3 regions of the Erwinia sp. 9145 genome follow, and region 1 is predicted to be linked to each of the others. Evidence: predicted binding sites of a transcription regulator. Region 1 holds the regulator's gene; each other region holds the start of a gene.
The links. The regulator LexA, encoded in region 1, represses DNA repair genes until DNA is damaged. The targets are predictions, from matches to a motif close to TNCTGTATGTACATACAGNA.
Positions count from the first base shown of each region.

Region 1 (7,809 bases):
TACCGTTGAGATCCAGCATGAAGGTTTTATCAGTGCTGATGAGGCTGGCGAGGAGGCGACACTGCTGCCGCTGTCAACAAAATACTGGCTGCGCGAAATCCTGCTGTGCGGCGATGGCGTGCCCTGGCTGGCTGGCCGCACGCTGGTGCCGGAATCCACCTTAATGGGCCCGGAGCAGATGCTTCAGCAGTTGGGAACGCGGCCGCTTGGCCGTTACCTGTTCTCCTCTTCCACCCTGACGCGCGATTTTATTGAACCGGGACAGGTGGAAGGATTATGGGGGCGGCGCTCGCGATTGCGCCTTTCTGATAAACCGCTGCTCCTTACCGAACTGTTTTTACCGCCTGCACCGCTCTATCAGGCGATGCGCAATCAATGAAGGAAACCTGGTGCCATGGAAAGAAGCCTGCCGGAAAGTAAATTAAGATCCTACAGCCGCCTGATGCGTATTGATAAACCCATCGGTTCGCTGCTGCTGCTGTGGCCGACGCTCTGGGCACTGTGGCTGTCTGGGATGCAGGTTCCTCCGTTGAAGGTGCTGATCGTTTTTGTGCTGGGCGTATTTTTTATGCGCGCCGCAGGCTGCGTGGTGAATGACTATGCCGATCGCAAAATAGACGGTCACGTTAAACGTACCCGCGCCCGGCCATTGCCCGGCGGCGCGGTCACGCCCGGAGAGGCCCGGCTGCTGTTTGCCGGCCTGGTGCTGGCGTCGTTCTGTCTGGTGCTGACCATGAACGCAATGACCATCTGGCTCTCGTTTGCCGGGCTGGCCCTGGCGTGGGTTTACCCGTTTATGAAGCGCTATACGCATCTGCCGCAGGTGGTGCTGGGCGCAGCGTTTGGCTGGGCGATCCCAATGGGCTGGGCGGCGGTAAGCGAAACGGTGCCGCTTACCTGCTGGCTGCTGTTCTTTGCCAACATCTGCTGGACGGTTGCTTACGATACGCTGTATGCGATGGTGGATCGCGATGACGACCTGAAAATCGGCGTGAAATCCACCGCTGTTCTTTTTGGGCGCTTTGACAAACTCATCGTCGGCCTGTTGCAGCTCTCTACGCTACTCCTGATGACGCTGATCGGCTGGCGGCTGGCGCTGGGCGGAATATATTATGTTGCGGTATTACTGGCGGGGCTGCTGTTTATCCGACAGCAAAAGATCATCGCCACACGCGACCGCGATGCCTGCTTCCGGGCTTTTTTGAATAACAATTACGTAGGACTGATTCTGTTTGTTGGCGTTGCGCTGAGCACGGCGCCGCTGGCGGGGTGGTGGTAAGATTCATTCAAAAAAAGGGGAACGTTTGTCCCCCTTTTTTAGCGCGTTACTCGTGCGCCGAGGCGCTTTCAATGGTCATCCTGACCTCCTGGGTAATCAAATCCGCCAGCATCTGATAAACCCGCTGCGTCTGCTCAACGCGCGCATCGCCGGTATCACTGATGTAGCCTTCATCGCGCAGCGTCAGCACCAGCGTTGAGAATACCGCTTTATCGAAGAATTCCGGCGCGTTGATGCCGTGCAGAACCGACAGGCGCTGCGCCATGGTGCGGCTCTCTTTCTCCAGCGTCCCGCGGTTAATGGCCGGGTTGGCGCTGAGGATTGAGAACGTAATCGCATAGCGCTGGAGCGTTTCACGGACGCCCGCCGCCAGCAGTTGCAGTGTGCGGAAGCGAACAGGACTGAGGCGCAGCGCGTGCTCGTCGGCGGTGAGCAGGCCCTGACGCGCCATTTCGCTGACCAGCGCGTCGACCACCCCAGGCAGATCCTCTTTATTCCATCGCAGGAACAGTTCACTTTTCAGCATCGGATAGATAACGCTTAACTGACGCAGCAGTTCTGCCCGACTCAGTTCGCGATGCTGCATCAAAATAACGGCGATGAGCGAAGGCATTACCAGCATGTGATGAATGTTGTTGCGGTAGTAGGTCATCAGTACCGCCTGCTCGCGTGGCAGAATGATGATCTCGCCGATGTTGTCCTGCTCAATCTCAAACTTATTCATGCTCAGGGCGTGACTGAGCAGGGCTTCCGGCGTCATATCCGGCACGGTGGCGTCGGATGAGTAGGGCACGTTACGCAGAAGTTGCATGTAACAGTCCAACTGCTCGGTCAACTGCTCGCGGGTGAGCGAGCGCTGACGGGAAGCCAGCAAGGCGGTGACGCAGAGGTTCATGGCGTTAGCCGCGCCTGCGTTGTTGATCCTCACCATCACGCGTGCAGCGATATCATTCACCGCCGGGGTGAGCCAGGCGGGACGCTGGGACTCAATAGGATCGATAGCGTCGCGCCATTCGGGCACGTGCTTATTCAGATAGTTCACCAGCGGAAGCGGTTCGCCAAAGTTCACGTAGCCCTGGCCGAGATTGCGCAGCTTACTGAGTCCGCGCACCATCTGCATCAGTCCTTCTTTTTCTTTGGTTGCGCCACGCAGTTCCTTGGCGTAAGTACCGACTTCCATTACGTGCTCATAGCCGATATAAATCGGCACCAGCGTAATCGGGCGGTTGCCGCCGCGCAGCATCGCCTGGATGGTCATCGACAGCGTGCCGGTTTTTGGATCCAGCAAACGACCGGTACGTGAGCGACCGCCTTCAACGAAATACTCTACCGAATAACCACGGCTGAACAGTTCGCCGAGATATTCGCGAAAAACCGTGGAATAGAGCTTATTACCCTTAAAGGTTCGGCGAATAAAAAATGCGCCAAGGCGGCGGAAAACAGGACCGGCGGGCCAGAAATTCAGGTTGATGCCTGCGGCGATATGCGGTGGCACCAGCCCCTGATGGTAAAGCACGTAAGAAAGCAGCAGATAATCCATGTGGCTGCGATGGCAGGGCACATAGACGATCTCATGACCATCCTGCGCCAGTTGACGAACGCGTTCGCCGCCGTTGACGTTAATGCCCTGATAAAGCTTGCTCCACGTCCAGCCCATGATGCGATCGGTCAGGCGAATGGCTTCGTAAGAGAAGTCCGCCGCCACCTCTTCCATCAGCTCAATCGCATTCTGTTGCGCTTTCTCATGAGAGATTTTTTTACTGCGCGCTTCGTCCTCAACGGCCTTGGCAATGGCCTTTGACTGGAGCAGCTTGCTGAACAGATCCTGCCTGACCGGCAGTCGGGGGCCAATGGCCGCCAGGCGCTGGCGGGCGAAATGCATGCGCGCCACGCGCGCCAGCTTTTGCGCAATGCTTTTATCGGTGCCGTGCTCGGTCGCCATGCGGCGCAGCGACAGGATCGGCGAAAAACGCACAAAGCTGTCGCGGCCCAGCCACAGGACGGCAAAGAATTTTTGAATGCCGTTCAGCACCCGCAGATGCGGCTGCTCATCACCCTGAACTTCACGGCCCGGCGCACGGCCAAACATGACCGAGACCGGCACCATCTGCACATCCAGCAGCGGATTGCTGCGGTGCAAATCCAGATACTCATGGAAAAGTTTTACGGATTCAAGATTGGGCACGAAGTAAGGAAAAACGCGCGGGCCATCGTGAATAAACACATGGCGGGGCAGTACGGCACCGTCAATTTCCAGCGGTTCTAACGGATCGGGAAGATCTTCTTTACGGCACTGTTCGCGCAGCGCCAGCAAATCAGCCTTTGAATCGTACGGCAGCACATACATAATAGGGCGCGACGTATCCAGCCCCAGTTCCGTAATCGGCTCGGCGGGTATCGCCTTACTCTTTACCAGTATTTTTACAGGTAAATTCAATAGGTTATAATATAATTTACGCCAACCTGACATAGACAACATGAAGCCTCTTGTTAGCAAAGCGCCGCAAGCATACCAGAAAGCGCCAGTGAAATCTGTGGTGTTGCAATTTGTGCGCCACCGGGACATTGACGTTAAATATCTCAAAGGGTTCCCTGAACATGGCAAATAACGTCACCGGCTTGACCCGGATCATTAAAGCGGCCGGCTACTCCTGGAAGGGGCTGAGCGCCGCCTGGCGTCATGAAGCGGCATTTCGTCAGGAGGCGATTGCCGCCGTTGTGGCTATCGCCATTGCCTGCTGGCTGGACGTGGATGCCATTACGCGCGTGATGCTGATTGGTTCCGTGGTGCTGGTCATCATAGTGGAAATCCTCAACAGCGCGATTGAAGCCGTCGTCGACCGCATTGGCAGTGAATTTCATCCGCTATCGGGCCGTGCAAAGGATATGGGCTCAGCGGCGGTGCTGTTAACCATTCTGTTTGCGCTCTTCGTGTGGGCAATGCTGTTAATACCGCAAATGCGATAATCTTTCCAGATTTTGACAACGCGCTGTTATTTCCCATATTTTGGGTTTTCAATCAGCAAATACCTGTATATACTCACAGTCGACTGTATAAACAACCAGGGGGCGGAATGAAAGCACTAACGGTAAGGCAGCAGCAGGTCTACGACCTGATTCGCGACCACATTAATCAGACCGGCATGCCGCCAACGCGGGCAGAAATCGCAGCCCGGCTGGGTTTTCGTTCTCCTAACGCGGCGGAAGAGCACCTGAAGGCGCTGGCGCGTAAAGGCGTGATTGAAATCATTTCTGGCGCATCGCGCGGTATCCGTCTGATGATGGAAGAAGAAGAAGGGTTGCCGCTCATCGGTCGCGTGGCCGCCGGTGAGCCACTACTGGCGCAGGAGCACATTGAAGGGCGCTACCAGGTTGATCCCGATCTGTTCAAACCGGGCGCCGACTTTTTGCTACGCGTTGCCGGTATGTCGATGAAAGACATTGGCATTATGGATGGCGACCTGCTGGCGGTGCACAAAACGCAGGATGTGCGTAACGGCCAGGTGGTCGTGGCGCGTATTGACGATGAAGTCACCGTTAAGCGCCTGAAAAAACAGGGCAACATTGTTCATCTTCTGCCAGAAAACAATGAGTTTGAACCTATCGTGGTCGATTTACGCCAGCAGACGCTCTCTATTGAAGGGCTGGCCGTCGGTGTTATTCGTAACGGCAACTGGCTCTGACCGACTTCATTAACGCGTTATGATGAATAGCGCGTGCGCCCCGCCTGCTCGCTGACTTGCCCCGGCCAGCGAGCAGTTTTATCGTCTGTCGCGTAGTGGAAACCGATGCGATTCTTCACCTCCTCTGATAAACACCTCTGGCGGCTGGCGCTGCCGATGATCCTCTCGAACATCACCGTTCCTCTTCTTGGACTGGTGGATACAGCCGTTATCGGCCATCTTGACAGCCCTACCTACCTTGGCGGCGTGGCAATAGGCACCACGGCAACCAGTTTTCTGTTCATGCTGCTGCTTTTTTTGCGCATGAGCACAACAGGATTGACCGCTCAGGCATTGGGTTCCGGCGATAAAACCGCGCTGGCACGCGCGCTGATGCAACCGCTGCTGATAGCCTTTATGGCAGGTTTTGCCTTCATCTTATTCAAATCTCCTCTCACCCACCTGGCATTAAAACTGGTCGGCGGTGAACGCGACGTTCTGCATCAGGCTGCACTCTTTATGAACATCCGCTGGCTGAGCGCCCCGGCAACGCTGGCTAATTTAGTTTTGCTGGGATGGCTACTGGGCGTGCAGTATGCGCGTGCACCGATAATTTTGCTCATTACAGGCAACCTGGTGAATATCGTCCTCGACCTCTGGCTGGTGCTGGGGCTCAACATGGGCGTACAGGGCGCCGCGACAGCGACGGTTATCGCAGAATACTGCACGCTGGCCATCGGCCTGTTGATGGTTGTGAAGGTGTTGAAATTGCGCGGCATTAGGCTGCCGTTGTTAAAAACGGCCTGGCGAGGCAATGTTCGCCGACTGCTGCGCCTGAACCGCGATATCATGCTGCGCTCGCTGCTGCTGCAACTCTGCTTTATGTCGCTGACCATTATCGGCGCCCGCCTGGGGGGCGAAGTGGTGGCGGTTAATGCGGTATTGCTGATGTTCCTGACCTTTACCGCCTACGCGCTTGACGGATTTGCCTATGCCGTAGAAGCCTGCTCCGGCGAAGCCGTAGGCGCCCGCGACGGCAGACAACTGCTGTTGGTATGGCGTTCGGCCTGCCGCCAGGCGGGCATGGTTGCGCTGGCTTTCTCACTTTTCTATGCCGTTGTCGGGACAAATATCGTCGCGCTGCTTACATCGATTCCTGAACTACAACAGCAGGCAGATAACTACCTTATCTGGCAAATCATCCTGCCCGTATGCGGCGTGTGGTGCTATCTGCTGGACGGGATGTTTATCGGCGCCACGCGCGCCAGCGAAATGCGCAATGGAATGGCGGTTGCCGCATTGGGTTACGGGTTGGCGCTGACCAGCGTGCCGCTGTTAGGTAATCACGGCTTATGGCTGGCGTTAACCGTTTTTCTTGTTCTGCGAGGAGTGGTGCTGTGGGGGATCTGGCGGCGACACTGGCAAAACGGCACGTGGCTTTCCTGACACATTTTTTTACATGTTGTTGCCGTTTCGTTAGCGGCTGATCTGCCTGTCTTTTTTCATTTTTGCCACAGGATTGATGGCGGAATAAGAGTAATCCACTCGGGTTGGGCGGAAAATTTCTCATCTTCTACTACAATTATCTGTACGTTAGGCATTTAAAGCGAATTATCTTGCTTTTGCATTATTGCTAAAACGATATCACTTAAGCGGACAACACCTAAGGTCGAGGAGAGACAAGATGAATAAAGACGAAGCCGGCGGTAACTGGAAACAGTTGAAAGGTAAAGTGAAAGAGAAATGGGGCAAGCTGACCGACGATGATATGACTATTGTTGAAGGCAAACGCGATCAGCTGGTTGGTAAAATTCAGGAGCGTTACGGTTATGGAAAAGACCAGGCTGAAAAAGAATTAAGCGAATGGGAAACCCACAACAACCATCGTTTCTGACAGCCCTGATTGACACTCATTTAAGCGTTTCAGGATGATACTCCTACCCTGGCACATGGACAGTGCCGCTTAATCCCTCTTATCGTCCCGAATTTCTCAGCGCCCGCGTTTCTTTGACACCCATTCCTTGTGATCATGCTTGCACTCTTTACGATCGGTGCAGCTTTCAACAACTGTACACTCTCCGCACAAACCATGCGCTTCTATTACGCTATGCGCCAGTACAAAACCTGATTTTAGCGCCAGCGTTTTCAATATCTCTTCAACGCCATCCGCATGCTGTTCAGCCACGGAGCCGCAGCGATCGCAGATCAACATCGCTGAACTGTGTGAAGGTTCTTCGAAGTGATGGCAGACCACATAGCTGTTTGTTGACTCTACGCGATGGACAAATCCCTGTTCGAGCAGAAAATCAAGCGCGCGATACACCGTGGGCGGTTTCGCCTGCGGTTCGGACTCACGAAGCAGATCCAGAAGGTCATAAGCACTGATTGCGCCGCTGCGCTGGCTCATTAAACGAAGAACTTCCAGGCGCTGAGGCGTCAATCTGACATTACGCTGCTGACAAAGCACCTCTGCCTGAGAGAGAATTTTTTCAGGACTGTTCAGGTTCATTGTATTGCCCTCCGCACGATAGTGATTGTTATGTTATCACGGCATAACTGAAACGCCGAATTCCGCTTCCCCATAAATATTTCCTCTTTGCCACAGGGTTGCTTACCAGCGAAACTCCAGAAACCGGTGGTATTTGCCCTAATACGCTATCGTTAATGAAAACTGATTTTTCTCATTGTTTCTGCTCGTGTCTGAAATTTTCACTAAAATAATATTAATGTCATTGGCATGAATAAAGATGAAGCTTGTTGCGAAAGGCAGGTATGGCAGGGATCTGAGCCAAAATGACGCTATCACCTACTTTATTAATTAGCGTGTTAACAGATAAATAAAGGGTCAATGAGCAGAAAAGCCAGTGA
Region 1 is NZ_JQNE01000001.1:69,926-77,734, forward strand. Features, by position in the region: gene ubiC (chorismate lyase) at 1-379, shown strand, start outside; gene ubiA (4-hydroxybenzoate octaprenyltransferase) at 395-1,279, shown strand; gene plsB (glycerol-3-phosphate 1-O-acyltransferase PlsB) at 1,326-3,749, opposite strand; gene FA91_RS00330 (diacylglycerol kinase) at 3,878-4,246, shown strand; gene lexA (transcriptional repressor LexA) at 4,354-4,962, shown strand; gene dinF (MATE family efflux transporter DinF) at 5,068-6,387, shown strand; gene FA91_RS00345 (CsbD family protein) at 6,626-6,835, shown strand; gene zur (zinc uptake transcriptional repressor Zur) at 6,932-7,450, opposite strand.

Region 2 (7,809 bases), 2.0 Mb from region 1:
ACGCTACAACATGCCAGTGGTCGCCGACCTGGTGGAGCGCGACCAGCCGGAAGCGCTGCGGGAATGGTTTCGCCAGCGGCTGATGCATCATCGCCAGCTTTCGCTCAATTTGTCGCGTCTGCCTTACGAACCGAAACAAAAATAGCGCGTCCTGCGCCTTGTTTTTCTCTGTGGCTTCGGTTGTTATGACCTCTTTGCAACCATCAGGCAGGAAAAGTATGCCCACCTGGAGTATTGCCGCAGCACAGTACGGGGCGCGCCCCGGTGATATTGACTGGAATATTTCTCATCATCTCGAATTTATCCGCTGCGCCGCCGAACACCGCGTCGATTTGCTGGTTTTCCCCGAGCTTTCTCTCACGGGCTATGAGCTGGCACTGGCGCCGCAACTGGCGATGTCCATTCACGATCCCCGCCTGGATGTTTTTACCCGTGCCGCTCACGATGCGCAAATGACAATCGTCATTGGGTTACCGCTAAGTACCGGACAGCAGGTTTTGCTTTCCGCGCTGGCTTTTTTGCCGGAAGGCACCCGCATGGCTTACGGCAAGCGTAATCTGTTCGGTGATGAGAAGCGGATTTTTCAGCCGGGAGAGAGCCTGCCGCTGTTTGGTTATGCACGACATCAGGTGGCGATGGCTATCTGCGCAGATATTAAGATAGAGGAGTTTGCCCGAGATGCGTCCGAACGTGGTGCCGATCTCTACGCGACCGGCATGCTGCTTTCCAGGGAAGGCTATGCAGAAGACAGCGCTCATCTCGCGCGCTGGGCGCAGCAGTTCAGCATGACGGTTTTAATGGCGAATTATGCGCTGCCCACCGGCGGCTATCAGAGCGCCGGAAAAAGTGCGGTATGGGATGAAAGCGGCCGGCAGATCGTTGTCGGCGGCGCTGACGAGGAGGTGGTCATCGCCAGACGCGAAGGCCACCATTGGCAGGGTGAAGTTCATCCGTTACCCTGTTTGCCTGAGTCTTAAAAAGGACAGCTATGTTACGCGTGATTGATACCGAAACCTGTGGGTTGCAGGGTGGCATCGTTGAGGTTGCCTCCGTTGACGTAATTAACGGTGAAATTGTGAATCCCATGAGCGATCTGGTCTGTCCCGATCGCCCGATCGGCCGTCAGGCAATGGCTATCCATCGCATCACGGAAGCGATGGTTGCCGATAAACCGCCCATCGAACAGGTTATAGGGCGCTATCATGGCAGCGCTTTTTATGTCGCGCATAATGCCAGCTTCGACCGCAGAATGCTGCCGGAAATGCCGGGCGAATGGATTTGCACCATGACGCTGGCGCGCGGATTATGGCCGGGTCTGAAGTATGGCAACCAGGCGCTGCGCGAGGCGCTTAAGCTTGAAGTTGAAACGCCCGCTGGCCTGCACGCCCACCGGGCGCTGTACGACTGCTACGTGACCGCGTCACTTTTAATTCGCATTATGACCTTTTCCGGCTGGGATGCCGCTGAAATGGTACGTCGAATGCAGGTGCGCGGCTCCACGAATACCTTTCCTTTCGGTAAGTATCGCGGCAGCCGTGTTGACGATGTGGCTAAACGCGATCCTGGCTATCTGCGCTGGATGCTGAAAAATATTCAGGATCTCAGGCCCGATCTGCGCAGCGCAATGGAGCGCGCGCTGTCAGCCGATCAGTGAGCGTTACCGGCGCTGAGCGTCTCCTGAGCCAGCCCGATCAGAAAAGCATACTCCAGCGCCACGCCCTCCCAGGATTTAAAACGACCGGACTTGCCGCCGTGCCCGGCGTCCATATCAGTACAAAGCAGCAGCAGGCTGTCATCCGTCTTCAGCGCCCTGAGTTTTGCCACCCATTTTGCCGGTTCCCAGTACTGCACCTGTGAATCATGCAGTCCGGTCGTCACCAGCATGTGCGGATAAGCCTGCTGGCTCACGCAGTCATAAGGGCTGTATTCGCGGATATAACGGTAAAAGGTTTCGTCAGCCGGATTGCCCCACTCATCGTACTCTCCGGTAGTGAGCGGAATGGTTTCATCAAGCATGGTGGTCACCACATCAACAAACGGCACCTGCGCCACCACGCCGTGGAATCGCTCCGGCGCCATGTTGATCACCGCACCCATTAACAGCCCACCCGCGCTGCCGCCCATGGCATAAATCCTCTCAGGGTGACCGTAGCCCTGCTCCACCAGCGTATCCGTTACGTCGATAAAGTCATTAAAGGTGTTCTTTTTATTGAGCAGCTTGCCGTCTTCATACCACTGCTGCCCCAGTTCGCTGCCGCCACGTATGTGCGCCAGCGCAAAAATGAAGCCGCGATCGAGCAGGCTCAGGCGGCTGGCGCTGAAATCAGCTTCCATGCAGCTTCCGTATGAACCGTAGCCGTAAACCAGCATCGGATTCTTACCCGGTTGATAGTGTTCACGATGGTAAACCAGCGACACCGGCACCTCCGTGCCATCGCGGGCAGTGACCCAGTGATGCTCGCTTTTATATCTGCTGGCATCAAAGCCCTTCACTTCAGACTGCTTCAGCACGCACCGCTCGCCGGTGTCCATGTCCAGTTCGAAAAGCGTATCCGGCGTGGTCATGGAAGAGTAACCGTAACGAAGTTTGCTGGTATCCGGATTCGGATTGTAAGCCAGCCAGGTGACATACGCGGGATCGTCAAAGGCGATACCAAAGGTCTCTCCGCTTTGACGATTTATCTGGCGCAGGCTGGTCAGGCCGCGCTGGCGCTCTTCAACCACGAGCCACGCGTCAAACACGCTGAAGTCTTCCAGCATCACCTGTTCACGCGGCGCAATCAGCGTTTCCCACGCGCTTTCGCGCAGATATGCCGTGCGATACAGCCCGAAGTTTTTACCTTCGCGGTTGGAGCGTACATAAAATTGATGCTGATAGTGATCGAGCGAATACTCGTGATCTTTGCGACGCGGACAAAAGACATGCGGCCGGGCATCGGCATAGTCGGCGTCTATCAGCTGGATCTCACTGGTGGTGGTGCTGTAGAGCGCAATTAAGATAAAGTCCTGTGAGGTGGTTTTATGCACGCTCACGCTGAAGGTGTCGTCTTTTTCCTCATAAACCAGTTCGTCCGCCTCCTGCGCGGTTCCCGCACGATGGCGCCACACCTGCCAGGGCAACAGCGTCTGCTTGTCTTTTAACACGTAATAAAGGGTCTGGCTGTCGTTGGCCCAGACAAAACTAGAGGAGACGTTTTCCAGCACTTCAGGATACCAGGTACCGGTTTCCAGATCGCAGAAGCGAATGCCGTATTGACGACGTGAAAGAAAATCCTCCGCTACCGCCATCAGCCGGTTATCCGGCGCAACCGCCAGCCCGCCCATGGTATAAAACTCGCTCTGCGCCGCACGCTGATTGCTGTCGAGCAGGATCTGCCAGCTATCCGGCGAGGTGGTTTTTTCAGGCTGGCGCGTATAGACAGCGTACTCTTTCCCCTCTTCATAACGACGCTGATAGCGATAGCCGTTTTTAACATAGGGCACCGAGTGGTCGTCCTGCGGAATGCGATCGACGATCTCCTTCAGCAACCGATCCTGAAGCGACCGCTGCGATTGCATGACTGCTTTGCCGTAATCATTTTCAGCATGCAGGTAGTCCAGTACGTCAGGATTTTCACGGCTGTCATCGCGAAGCCAGTAATAGTTATCGGTACGCGTCTCACCGTGTAACGTCATTTCGAAAGGAATTTTCTTTGCCACGGGTGGTCTGGTCATCACTCTCCCTCGCACTATCAATCATCTGCCTTAAGGGTGGCATGTTGCGACCACGAATGCCAGGCGGGACGGCTAGACTGCTTTTTTGTTGTGAAAAGGCAACATGACCGCTTGGCGGGCGCGGCGACGCTCTGCTTTTTTAAGTCGATAACAGGGGAGAAATATGAAATTCGCGAATAATCCACTATTCCTGAATACCGTGCTGTTGGGCGGCACGTCTGAAGAGAAAATAAGCGCTGCCGCCGGGGCGGGTTTTCAACAGATCGAACTGTGGCGTCAGGATGTGGAAAAAGCGCAGAGCGATGTCCGGCAGCTCACACAATTTATCCATGCGCAGGGTCTGGCGCTGACGGATTATCAGGTGCTGCTGGACTTTACCGGCGCGCCTGATGTAAAGCGCGCAGAGAAACGCAGCGAAGCCCTAACCCTTCTGGATACCGCCGCCGCGCTGGACGCATCAACGCTGCTGGTGCCTGCCTCAACCGATCCCGCCTGTATCGCCCAACGTGAAGAAGAGGATCTGCTCTGGTTGACGCAGGAAGCAAAAGCGCGCGGGCTACGTGTGGCGTTTGAGGCGATGGCCTGGAGTACGCACATCAATACACTCCCCCAGGCATGGCGGCTGGTGGAGAATATTAATGAAGCCGGTCTGGGACTGGTGGTGGATGCGTTTCATCTCTTTACCCGCAGGCGCACCGTTGCCGATCTGGCGAATATACCCGCGGAGAAGATTTTTCTCGTGCAGCTTTCCGACCTGGCCGTGACGCCCGAGATCGACGCGCTGTCAGAGACCGCCCGCCATCGTCGCCTGCTGCCCGGCGAGGGCAATTTCCCGCTGAGCACCCTGCTTGGCTGCCTTTCTGAAAAAGGCTACAGCGGGCCGCTGGGGCTGGAAGTCTTTAATGACGAACTGCACCAGCAGCCGCCGTCAGACATCGCGAAAAAGGCGATGCGGGCGCTGAAAAACTGTCTTGCGCAATAAATCGCTTCTCCGACGCGCGCGCCGCGCCGGAGTCGATATCACGCCGCCTTAGCCGCTCGTCCTGCACCGCTTTTCGCTTTTGCAGGACGGTCGTCGGATGCGTTTACGGACGCCTCGCCCGCTTCCGGTTCAGCTTCTTTTTCTACCGGGCTGGCTTCAGTTCTGTCGCTTTTGCTGGCGTTCTCATCAGGTTGGTCAGCACGCGGCCTGTCAGCAGGGTGCTCAGGCGCCCTGCTGGTGCGCACAATATGCTGTACGTCGTCTTTACGTTCCGCCAGGAACAGACCCAGCGCTTCGCGCTGTGATTCGTCCATCTCCAGCGGCGCATCGCCCAGCCAGTCGCAGAATGCTTCTGCCATATCGAGCATTTTGTCGTAGGCGTCCGCTTCTTTTTTACTGGCAAAGGTCATCTTTTCCTCACCTCTTCTCACAACAACGTATTTGATTTCAACAGCCATTCCGCACACCTCATTTAACTGTATTTATATACAGTATAACGAACATTACGGGTAAACTCAACCCTGCAAAGCAGATGAAGACGCAAACGTTTTCGTTTATACTGCGCGCGCGATTTTTTCAATCAGGTAAAGACTATGACGACTCTTGGAACCGCGCTGCGCCCCGCCGCAACTCGCGTAATGCTGTTAGGTTCAGGCGAACTGGGTAAAGAAGTTGCGCTGGAATGCCAGCGTCTTGGTGTGGAAGTGATCGCCGTTGACCGTTATGCCGATGCTCCGGCGATGCACGTGGCGCATCGTAGCCACGTTATTAATATGCTCGACGGCGAGGCGTTAAAGACGCTGGTGGCACTTGAGCGTCCTGATTATATCGTGCCGGAAATTGAAGCGATCGCCACCGATATGCTGATTGCGCTGGAGGAACAGGGCCAGCGCGTGGTGCCGACCGCGCGCGCTGCGCGTCTGACCATGAATCGTGAAGGCATACGCCGTCTGGCTGCGGAAGAATTGGCGCTGCCCACCTCTTCTTACCAGTTTGCCGACAGCCAGCAGGCTTTTACCCGCGCGGCGAACGAGACTGGTTTTCCCTGCATCGTGAAACCGGTCATGAGTTCATCCGGCAAGGGCCAGAGCTTTATTCGCGACGCCGCGCAGCTTGACGCTGCCTGGCAGTATGCGCAGGAAGGCGGCCGCGCCGGCGCGGGACGCGTGATCGTCGAAGGGGTGGTGAAGTTTGATTTTGAAATTACGCTGCTGACGATCAGTGCCGTCGACGGTATCCATTTTTGCGATCCAATCGGGCATCGGCAGGAAGATGGCGACTATCGCGAATCCTGGCAGCCACAGCAGATGAGCGGTCTCGCCTTGTCACGCGCGCAACAGATCGCAGAAAAAGTCGTCAGCGCGCTCGGCGGCTACGGTCTGTTTGGCGTTGAGCTGTTTGTCTGCGGCGATGAGGTGGTGTTCAGCGAAGTTTCTCCCCGCCCGCACGATACCGGCATGGTCACGCTTATTTCGCAGGATCTTTCAGAGTTTGCGCTGCACGTGCGCGCTTTTCTTAACCTGCCGATTGGCGGTATCCGCCAGTACGGCCCGGCTGCCTCTGCGGTGATCCTGCCTGAACTGAACAGCGACAATGTGCAGTTTGGCAACGTTGAGGAAGCGCTTGGCGCCGGTCTGCAACTGCGGTTGTTCGGCAAGCCTGACATTCAGGGACGGCGCAGGATGGGCGTTGCGCTGGCGACGGGTGAAAACGTTGAAGAGGCGGTACAGCGCGCGGTTAACAGTGCTGCACAGGTGAAGGTCAGCGGCTGAATACAAAAAAGGAAGGCGGCGCCGCCTTCCCTGTTTTCGCGTATTAACGCGCGCCGGCAACTGCCTCTTTCGCCAGCTGTGTAATGCGATCGAAGTCGCCTGCTTCAAGCGCATCCGCCGGCACCAGCCACGAACCGCCAATGCACAGCACGCTTTTCAGCGCCAGGTAATCGCGATAGTTGGCAGGTGAAATGCCGCCGGTAGGGCAAAAACGCACCTGAGAGAAAGGCCCGGCAATGGCCTGAAGCGCTTTCACGCCGCCGTTCGCTTCGGCAGGAAAGAATTTGAACTCACGCAGTCCGTAGTCCATGCCGGTCATCAGTTCGGAAACGGTGCTGATGCCAGGGATCAGCGGGATTGAGCCATCGACCGCGGCTTTTAACAGCGGATCGGTGATGCCAGGGCTGATGGCAAACTGCGCGCCCGCATCGGTAACTTCTTTCAACTGCTGCGCGTTCAGCACCGTACCGGCGCCCACAATGGCGTCCGGCACTTCTTTAATCATCGCCTTCAGTGCATCCATCGCGCAGGCGGTACGCAGCGTCACTTCCAGCACTTTCACGCCGCCGGCCACCAGCGCTTTTGCCATCGGCACCGCGTGCTCCAGCTTATTGACCACGATCACCGGCACGACCGGGCCGGTGGTCAGAATCTGTTCCGCACTTATTTTCCAGTTACTCATCGAGCTGTTTCTCCTGTCTGGCCCGTCTTCCTTCAGCGGATTCAAACGGGCAAAAGCGACGCATCTGGCGTCAGACTGGCTCTACCATACAGGATTGCCGGAGCCGACGTCTATGCGATTGAACATATTTTGAAACTACGGTTCAGTTTTTTCCCGGAGGGATAAAAAAACCCGCCGAAGCGGGTTAGTTGATGCCGGATCATCACTCAAATTCGTTCCAGGAACGACCGTCGCGAGTGATCATTGCCACGGAGGCCACCGGCCCCCAGGTGCCTGCCTGATACGGTTTAGGCGCTTCTTTATCCGATGCCCACGCGTCCATAATGGAGTCCACCCACTTCCACGCTTCCTCCACTTCATCGCGACGCACAAACAGCGCCTGAATGCCGCGCATGGTTTCCAGCAGCAGGCGTTCATAAGCGTCCGCAAGGTGCGACTGGTTGAAGGTTTCAGAGAAGCTTAAATCCAGCTTGGTGGTTTGCAGGTTGTGCTTGTGATCCAGCCCCGGCACTTTATTGAGGATCTGGATATCCACCCCTTCGTCTGGCTGAAGACGAATGGTCAGCTTGTTTTGCGGCAGCTCCTGCCATGACTCTTTAAACAGATTCAGCGCAGGATTTTTAAAGTAAACCACCACTTCAGAGCATTTGGTGGGCAGG
Region 2 is NZ_JQNE01000001.1:2,099,638-2,107,446, forward strand. Features, by position in the region: gene FA91_RS10205 (DNA polymerase III subunit theta) at 1-145, shown strand, start outside; gene FA91_RS10210 (carbon-nitrogen hydrolase family protein) at 219-977, shown strand; gene exoX (exodeoxyribonuclease X) at 989-1,654, shown strand; gene FA91_RS10220 (prolyl oligopeptidase family serine peptidase) at 1,648-3,714, opposite strand; gene FA91_RS10225 (sugar phosphate isomerase/epimerase family protein) at 3,878-4,696, shown strand; gene FA91_RS10230 (YebG family protein) at 4,735-5,154, opposite strand; gene purT (formate-dependent phosphoribosylglycinamide formyltransferase) at 5,290-6,468, shown strand; gene FA91_RS10240 (bifunctional 4-hydroxy-2-oxoglutarate aldolase/2-dehydro-3-deoxy-phosphogluconate aldolase) at 6,512-7,150, opposite strand; gene zwf (glucose-6-phosphate dehydrogenase) at 7,353-7,809, opposite strand, start outside.
Region 2: FA91_RS10230 (YebG family protein) is a predicted target of LexA. The motif match lies at 5,171-5,190, and genes of this name have one in related genera.

Region 3 (7,809 bases), 1.3 Mb from region 1:
CGCCAGCAAAATTGCGCAGGGAATAAATACCGCCAGCAGCATCTGTGGCTGATAACGCGCATAGTAATCCTGCATGTCGTCGATCTGTTCCAGCAGCAGCGTTGCCCAGCTTCCGGCGGGCTTGCCCTGGATCCACGCCGGGCCAAGCGCGTTCAGCCTGTCGAGCACGGTGCGCCGCAGCGCCTGACGAATAGCGCGCCCGTATTCGAACCCGACTTTTTCGCGCGCCCATGCCAGCAGCGCGCGCAGCAGAAAACAGGCCAGCAGCAAAGCGAAGGACGTGAGCAATTCGGCGCGCGGCGTGCCTGCGACAATCAGCGCCTGAAGCAATGAGGCCAGCAGCCAGGCCTGACAGACAATAAGCAGGGCGCTGAGCATGCCCAGCACTTTCGTCAACTGTAACCAGCGTTTACCCTGCGAGCTCTGACTTTTTAACCAGCGAAGTAGCTGTTGCTGCCGTGTTCTGTCCATCATCTACCGGTAAGCGGGAAGCCGTTCCTGATTTGAACGGAGGAGAAAGTGGCTAATGGTACAATGAGGCAAATAAAAAGGCGACCTGTTGCGGCCGCCTTGGGGAAGGTTGATACATCATTTTAACAACTTAGCTATCGTTTTTAACTAATCCGTCCAGATAGCGCTCCGCATCCAGCGCGGCCATGCAGCCGGTGCCTGCGGAGGTGATCGCCTGACGATAGATATGATCCATTACGTCGCCTGCGGCAAAAACGCCGGGAATGCTGGTTTGCGTCGCGTTGCCTTGCAGACCCGAATGCACTTTGATATAGCCGTTTTCAAGCGCAAGCTGACCGTTAAAAATGGCCGTATTAGGGCTGTGGCCGATAGCAACAAACAGACCGGCAACCTCCAGCACTTTTGTCTGCTGATCGTCACGAGTGGCGCGCAAGCGCAGGCTACTGACGCCCATCTGATCGCCCATAACCTCTTCCAGCGTGTGGTCAGTATGCAAAACGATATTGCCGTTACGCACCTTGTCCATCAGACGATCGATCAGGATTTTCTCTGCTCTGAAGCTGTCGCGGCGGTGGATCAGATGCACTTCTGAAGCAATGTTTGCCAGGTAAAGCGCTTCTTCGACGGCGGTATTGCCGCCGCCGATCACCGCCACTTTTTGATTGCGATAAAAGAAGCCATCGCAGGTTGCGCAGGCGGAGACGCCGCGGCCTTTAAAAGCTTCTTCCGACGGCAGACCCAGATAGCGTGCGGAGGCGCCGGTAGCAATAATCAGCGCATCGGCGGTGTATTCCGCGCTGTCGCCGGTCAGGCGGAAGGGACGATTCTGCAAATCCACCGTGTGAATGTGATCGAAAATGATTTCAGTATTGAACTTCTCGGCGTGCTCCTGCATGCGCTCCATCAGCAGCGGACCGGTTAAGTCGTGAGGATCGCCGGGCCAGTTCTCTACTTCAGTGGTGGTGGTCAACTGGCCGCCTTTTTCCAGCCCGGTAATCAATACCGGATGCAGATTAGCGCGCGCAGCATAGACGGCAGCGGTGTAGCCTGCTGGACCGGAACCCAGAATGAGTAATTTACTGTGTTTGGCCGTGCTCATGAGCCCCTCTTTTTTAATCGGTTATTGTTTTCGATTGTAAGGAATTTACCCTGGCAAAAAAAGTATTGTGCGATTTTGTTAACGATGGGTGCAAAAGGGTAAACCAATTTCCTATCGTGCCACGATGGGGAGCGGTGCGCCACCAGCGTGCATACAATGATGTCTGATGGTGCAAAAAGGTAAAAATATTTATTTAAAAACAGTCGGGAAGGGATGTATCTGGCACGTTGTACTGATTTAAGCTGTTTTGCTTTGACAATCGGCTGATGTTTTGCGAAAACAGTCAGTGAAGCGGAGCGTATTCAGGCAATTCGGGCAGGTTTCTGGCATGCGCGAGTCTTCAGGCCGAATAATCTCAGTCTGTCATTGGTCATGACGCATGCGGCGGACAGGCAGCATGCGTCATACGGATGGGCGTGTTAATCGCAGCAGGCGTTAGTCTTCACCTAAACAACCCTGGCGCATCAGGGTACGGCAGGTAAAGGGATAGCATTAAGAGAGACAATAATAATGGTAGACAATAAAAAACGACCCGGTAAAGATCTCGACAGAATTGACCGTAACATTCTGAATGAACTACAAAAAGACGGACGAATTTCTAATGTCGAACTGTCTAAACGGGTAGGGCTGTCGCCGACGCCTTGTCTGGAGCGCGTGCGTCGCCTTGAAAGGCAGGGATTTATACTGGGCTACACCGCGCAGTTAAATCCGCACTATCTGGATGCGTCATTGCTGGTCTTCGTTGAGATTACTCTGAATCGTGGCGCGCCGGATGTATTTGAACAATTTAACGCTGCGGTGCAAAAACTTGAGGAAACTCAAGAGTGTCACCTTGTTTCCGGTGATTTCGACTATCTGCTTAAAACGCGCGTGCCGGATATGTCTGCCTATCGTAAACTGCTGGGCGAAACCCTGCTCCGTCTGCCGGGCGTCAACGACACCCGCACCTATGTGGTGATGGAAGAAGTGAAGCAAAGTAATCGCTTAGTGATTAAAACGCGCTAAAAGAGGGCAGGTGCAATTGCTGTCAGATTTCGGTACACTCCTGTGAATTCATACAGGTTCAGCGTCGGCAACGTCCGGCGCTGTTGCCTTCATAGTTTACGGGCACCTGGAGAGAACTCTTGAGCCAGGAATACACAGAAGATAAAGAAGTTTCCCTACAGCCACTGAGCAGCGGGCGTCGCCTGCTGGAAGCGCTGTTAATCATTGTCGCTCTTTTCGCCGTCTATCTGATGGTCGCGTTGCTGAGCTTCAATCCTTCCGATCCAAGCTGGTCGCAAACCGCCTGGCATGAACCTATCCATAATCTGGGCGGTGGCATTGGCGCCTGGCTGGCCGATACGCTGTTTTTCATCTTTGGCGTGATGGCCTACGCCATTCCTCCGGTCATACTTGGCCTGTGCTGGATAACGTTCAGGCAGCGCCATTCACAGGACTATATCGACTATTTCGCCGTCTCGCTTCGGCTTATCGGCGTGCTGGCGCTGGTGGTGACCTCCTGTGGGCTGGCAGCACTGAATGCCGATGATATCTGGTATTTTGCCTCCGGCGGCGTTATCGGCAGCCTGATCAGCAGCGCGATGGTGCCGTGGTTTAACGGCCCCGGCGGCACGCTGACGCTGCTCGTGGTATGGGCGGCGGGCCTGACGCTCTATACCGGCTGGTCATGGTTGACCATTGCCGAGAAGATCGGCGGCGCGGTAATGGGCGTACTGACCTTTGCCAGCAACCGCTCCCGCCGCGACGAACGCTGGGAAGAAGACGAAGAATACGTTGATGACGCTGAACCGCTTCTGAAACCGTCCACTGAAGACGATCCGCTGTTGGCCGCACCGAAAAAAGCGCAGGACGATGACGTTCTGTTAGCTGCGCCGCCGCAGACGCACGATGTGGCGGTTGCGCCCGCGCAGATGCCAGAGGATGACGTTCTGCTGACCAGACCGCAGCCGGACAGCGTAAAGGTCTCGCCTGAAGCTGCGCCAGTCGAAAGCGCTATTTCGCCGACTATCGCCGCCGTTGACGAGAAGCCCGAGCTTTACCGTTTTGACGTTCCGGCAGAAACGCCAGCGCCTTCTGTTCCCGTAAAAGCAGAAGAAGACGATGCGCCCCGTATGGGGAACTGGCGCGACGCCGCATCCGCGTCGCCATTTGATTTCTCAACGGCGGCCGCCTCGCAGCCTGCTGACATCATCAGTAACGCTGCCGACCTGAATGATACCGCCAGCGTCGCCGCCGCCTCTGCCGCAGCCATCACCTTTATGCCTGCATTCAGCGCGACCAGTGAAGAGAGCAATCCGCAGGTCAAGAAGGGGATTGGCCCCTCTCTGCCACGTCCGAATCCGGTTAAGCTGCCCACGCGACGCGAACTGGCATCGTATGGCATCAAATTGCCTTCCCAACGCGTGGCCGAGGAAAAAGCGAAAGAAGCTGAACAGCGTGCGCCGGTTGCGCCCGCTAACGTTAATGATGCCGATGCGCTGGAAGAAGCACACCTGCGCGAGGCCTTTATGGCGCAGCAGCAGGCACGCTATGGCGAAGAGGTGTCGGCTCCTGACGACGATGCGCTTCAGCAGGCCGCGCTGGCTCGTGAATTTGCCGCTCAGCAACAGCAGCGTTACGACGACGAAAAAGCGACCGAAGCGCCCACTTTTTCGCTGGATACCGCTGGCGCGTTCGACTTTTCACCGATGGACGATTTGGTGGACGATGGCCCAAGCGAGCCGCTGTTCACGCTTCCGGCGGCGCCGGAAGCGGATGCCGCGCCTGTTGCACCGCAGCAAACGCAATGGCAGCAGCAGCGCCCTGAGCCTGCGCCACAGCAGCCGGCCGCCATACAGCCCGAGGCGCCGAAACCGCCAGCGGCCGATAGCCTGTTCCATCCTTTCCTGGTTCGCCATGAGCAGCCGCTGGAAAAACCCACCACGCCGCTTCCCACGCTGGATCTGCTCACCGCGCCGCCGGTTGAGGCGGAGCCGGTTGATGAGTTTGCGCTGGAGCAAACGGCCCGCCTGGTTGAGGCGCGGCTGGCAGATTATCGTGTCAAAGCCGAAGTGGTCGGCATTTCTCCTGGCCCGGTGATCACTCGTTATGAGTTGGATCTTGCGCCGGGCGTGAAGGCCGCACGTATTTCAAATCTTTCCCGCGATCTGGCCCGTTCGCTTTCCGCCGTGGCGGTTCGCGTGGTTGAAGTCATTCCCGGTAAGCCCTATGTCGGCCTGGAGTTGCCTAACAAACATCGTCAGACCGTTTACATGCGCGAAGTGCTGGAGTGCCCGAAATTCCGCGACAATCCGTCGCCGCTGTCGGTGGTGCTGGGTAAAGATATCGCCGGGCAGCCGGTTGTGGCCGATCTGGCGAAGATGCCGCACCTGCTGGTCGCGGGTACCACTGGCTCAGGTAAATCGGTCGGCGTTAACGCGATGATCATCAGCATGCTGTATAAAGCCACTCCGGAAGAGGTGCGCTTTATCATGATCGATCCGAAGATGCTTGAGCTGTCGGTTTACGAAGGCATTCCTCATCTGCTGACCGAAGTTGTTACCGACATGAAAGATGCGGCCAACGCGCTGCGCTGGAGCGTCGGCGAGATGGAAAGGCGCTATAAACTGATGTCGGCGCTCGGCGTGCGTAACCTGGCTGGTTATAACGAGAAGGTGGCGCAGGCTGAGGCGATGGGCCGTCCGATCCCGGATCCGTTCTGGAAGCCGGGCGACAGCATGGACGCCACGCCGCCGGTACTGGAAAAACTGCCTTACATTGTGGTGCTGGTTGATGAATTTGCCGATCTGATGATGGCGGTGGGTAAAAAGGTTGAAGAGCTGATTGCGCGTCTGGCGCAGAAGGCGCGTGCGGCGGGTATCCATCTGGTGCTGGCGACGCAGCGTCCGTCGGTGGATGTGATTACCGGCCTGATCAAAGCCAACATTCCAACCCGCATTGCCTTTACCGTATCCAGCAAAATTGACTCGCGCACCATCCTTGACCAGGCGGGTGCGGAATCACTGCTTGGTATGGGCGACATGCTCTATATGCCGCCAAATTCCTCAATGCCGGTGCGTGTTCACGGCGCGTTTGTGCGCGACCAGGAAGTTCATGCGGTTGTGCAGGACTGGAAAGCGCGCGGTCGTCCGCAGTATATCGACAGCATTACTGCCGGTGAAGAGAGCGAAAGCGGCGGCGCGGGGCTTGATGGCGACGAGGAACTCGATCCGTTGTTCGATCAGGCGGTGGCCTTTGTGGTTGAAAAGCGTCGCGCGTCTATCTCCGGCGTGCAGCGTCAGTTCCGTATTGGCTATAACCGTGCAGCACGTATTATCGAACAGATGGAAGCGCAGAGCATTGTCTCTTCGCCGGGTCACAACGGTAACCGCGAGGTGTTGTCTCCTCCGCCGCATGAAATGTAGCAGATAAGAGAGTTTTACTGCCGCTGACGGGCCGGATTTATCCGGCCCGTTGATTTTTTGCTTCATGACACCCATAACCTCTTATATTGCCAGCATCATTCAGCGTAATCTTCTGTTGAAATGGCGCTGACCTGGCTACAGTTATCGACGAATGCGCCCCCGCTATCGGGATAAAAGCGTTTTAAAAAGGATGCCGTAATGAAAAAACTACTGATGTCATGCTGTATGATTGCCGCTTTTTCTTCTGCCAGCGTTCTGGCGGATGCTTCCTCTGATTTGCAGCAGCGCCTGGATAAAGTCAAAACGTTCCATGCCAGCTTCACGCAGAAAGTCACCGACGGCGGCGGCCAGTCGGTACAGGATGGCGAGGGTGAACTGTGGGTTAAGCGTCCTAATCTTTTCAACTGGCACATGACCGCGCCGGATGAAAGCGTCATTATTTCCGACGGTAAAACGCTGTGGTTTTATAATCCCTTTGTCGAGCAGGTGAGCGCAACCTGGCTGAAAGACGCGACAAGCAATACGCCTTTTATGCTGATTGCTCGTAACCAGAACAGTGACTGGAAACAGTACAACATTAAACAGCTTGGCGATAACTTTGAGCTGACCCCGAAAGCGGCCGATGGCAACCTGAAACAGTTTACGATAAACGTTTCTTCTAACGGCACCATCAACCAGTTCAGTGCGGTAGAGCAGGACGGTCAGCGCAGCAGCTACACGCTGAAAAGCCAGCAGAACGGTGCGGTCAGCGCGGACAAATTTCAGTTTACGCCGCCAAAAGGCGTGACGCTGGACGACCAGCGTAAGTGAGGTTTGCGTGAGTAACCTGCCACTTGATTTTTCCCATAATGAATTCCAGCCACTGGCCGCGCGAATGCGGCCACGTACGCTGGCGGAATATATCGGTCAGCAGCATCTGCTGGCGCCGGGTAAGCCGCTGCCGCGCGCTATAGAAGCGGGGCATCTGCATTCGATGATTTTGTGGGGGCCGCCGGGCACGGGGAAAACGACGCTGGCGGAGATCATTGGTCGCTACGGCCAGGCCGACGTGGAGCGCATTTCGGCGGTCACGTCGGGAGTGAAAGAGATCCGCGAAGCCATTGAGCGCGCGCGGCAGAACCGCAATGCGGGACGCCGCACCATCCTGTTTGTGGATGAGGTGCATCGCTTCAATAAAAGTCAGCAGGACGCGTTCCTGCCGCACATTGAGGACGGCACCATCACCTTTATTGGTGCCACCACTGAAAATCCCTCCTTTGAACTGAATTCGGCGCTGCTCTCACGCGCGCGCGTTTATCTGCTGAAATCCCTCACCAGCGACGATATCGAAAAGGTGCTGGAGCAGGCGATGAACGACGGCGAGCGGGGCTACAACGGCGGCGACATCGTGCTGCCGGAAAACACGCGCCGGATGATTGCCGAACTGGTCAACGGCGACGCGCGACGCGCGTTGAACACGCTGGAAATGATGGCCGATATGGCCGAGGCAGACAGCAAAGGCAAGCGTGAACTGACCCCCGCACTGCTGAATGAAGTGTCCGGTGAGCGCAGTGCCAGATTCGATAACAAAGGCGACAGGTATTACGATCTCATCTCTGCGCTGCATAAATCCGTGCGCGGCTCTGCGCCAGACGCCGCGCTCTACTGGTACGCACGCATTATAACCGCAGGTGGCGATCCGCTTTATGTGGCGCGTCGGCTGCTGGCGATTGCCTCGGAAGACGTCGGCAACGCGGATCCGCGCGGCATGCAGGTGGCAATTTCCGCCTGGGACTGTTTCACCCGCGTCGGGCCGGCCGAAGGCGAGCGGGCCATTGCGCAGGCGATTGTCTA
Region 3 is NZ_JQNE01000001.1:1,321,457-1,329,265, forward strand. Features, by position in the region: gene cydD (cysteine/glutathione ABC transporter permease/ATP-binding protein CydD) at 1-471, opposite strand, end outside; gene trxB (thioredoxin-disulfide reductase) at 602-1,570, opposite strand; gene lrp (leucine-responsive transcriptional regulator Lrp) at 2,081-2,575, shown strand; gene FA91_RS06580 (DNA translocase FtsK 4TM domain-containing protein) at 2,695-5,976, shown strand; gene lolA (outer membrane lipoprotein chaperone LolA) at 6,175-6,786, shown strand; gene FA91_RS06590 (replication-associated recombination protein A) at 6,794-7,809, shown strand, end outside.
Region 3: FA91_RS06580 (DNA translocase FtsK 4TM domain-containing protein) is a predicted target of LexA. The motif match lies at 2,614-2,633, and genes of this name have one in related genera.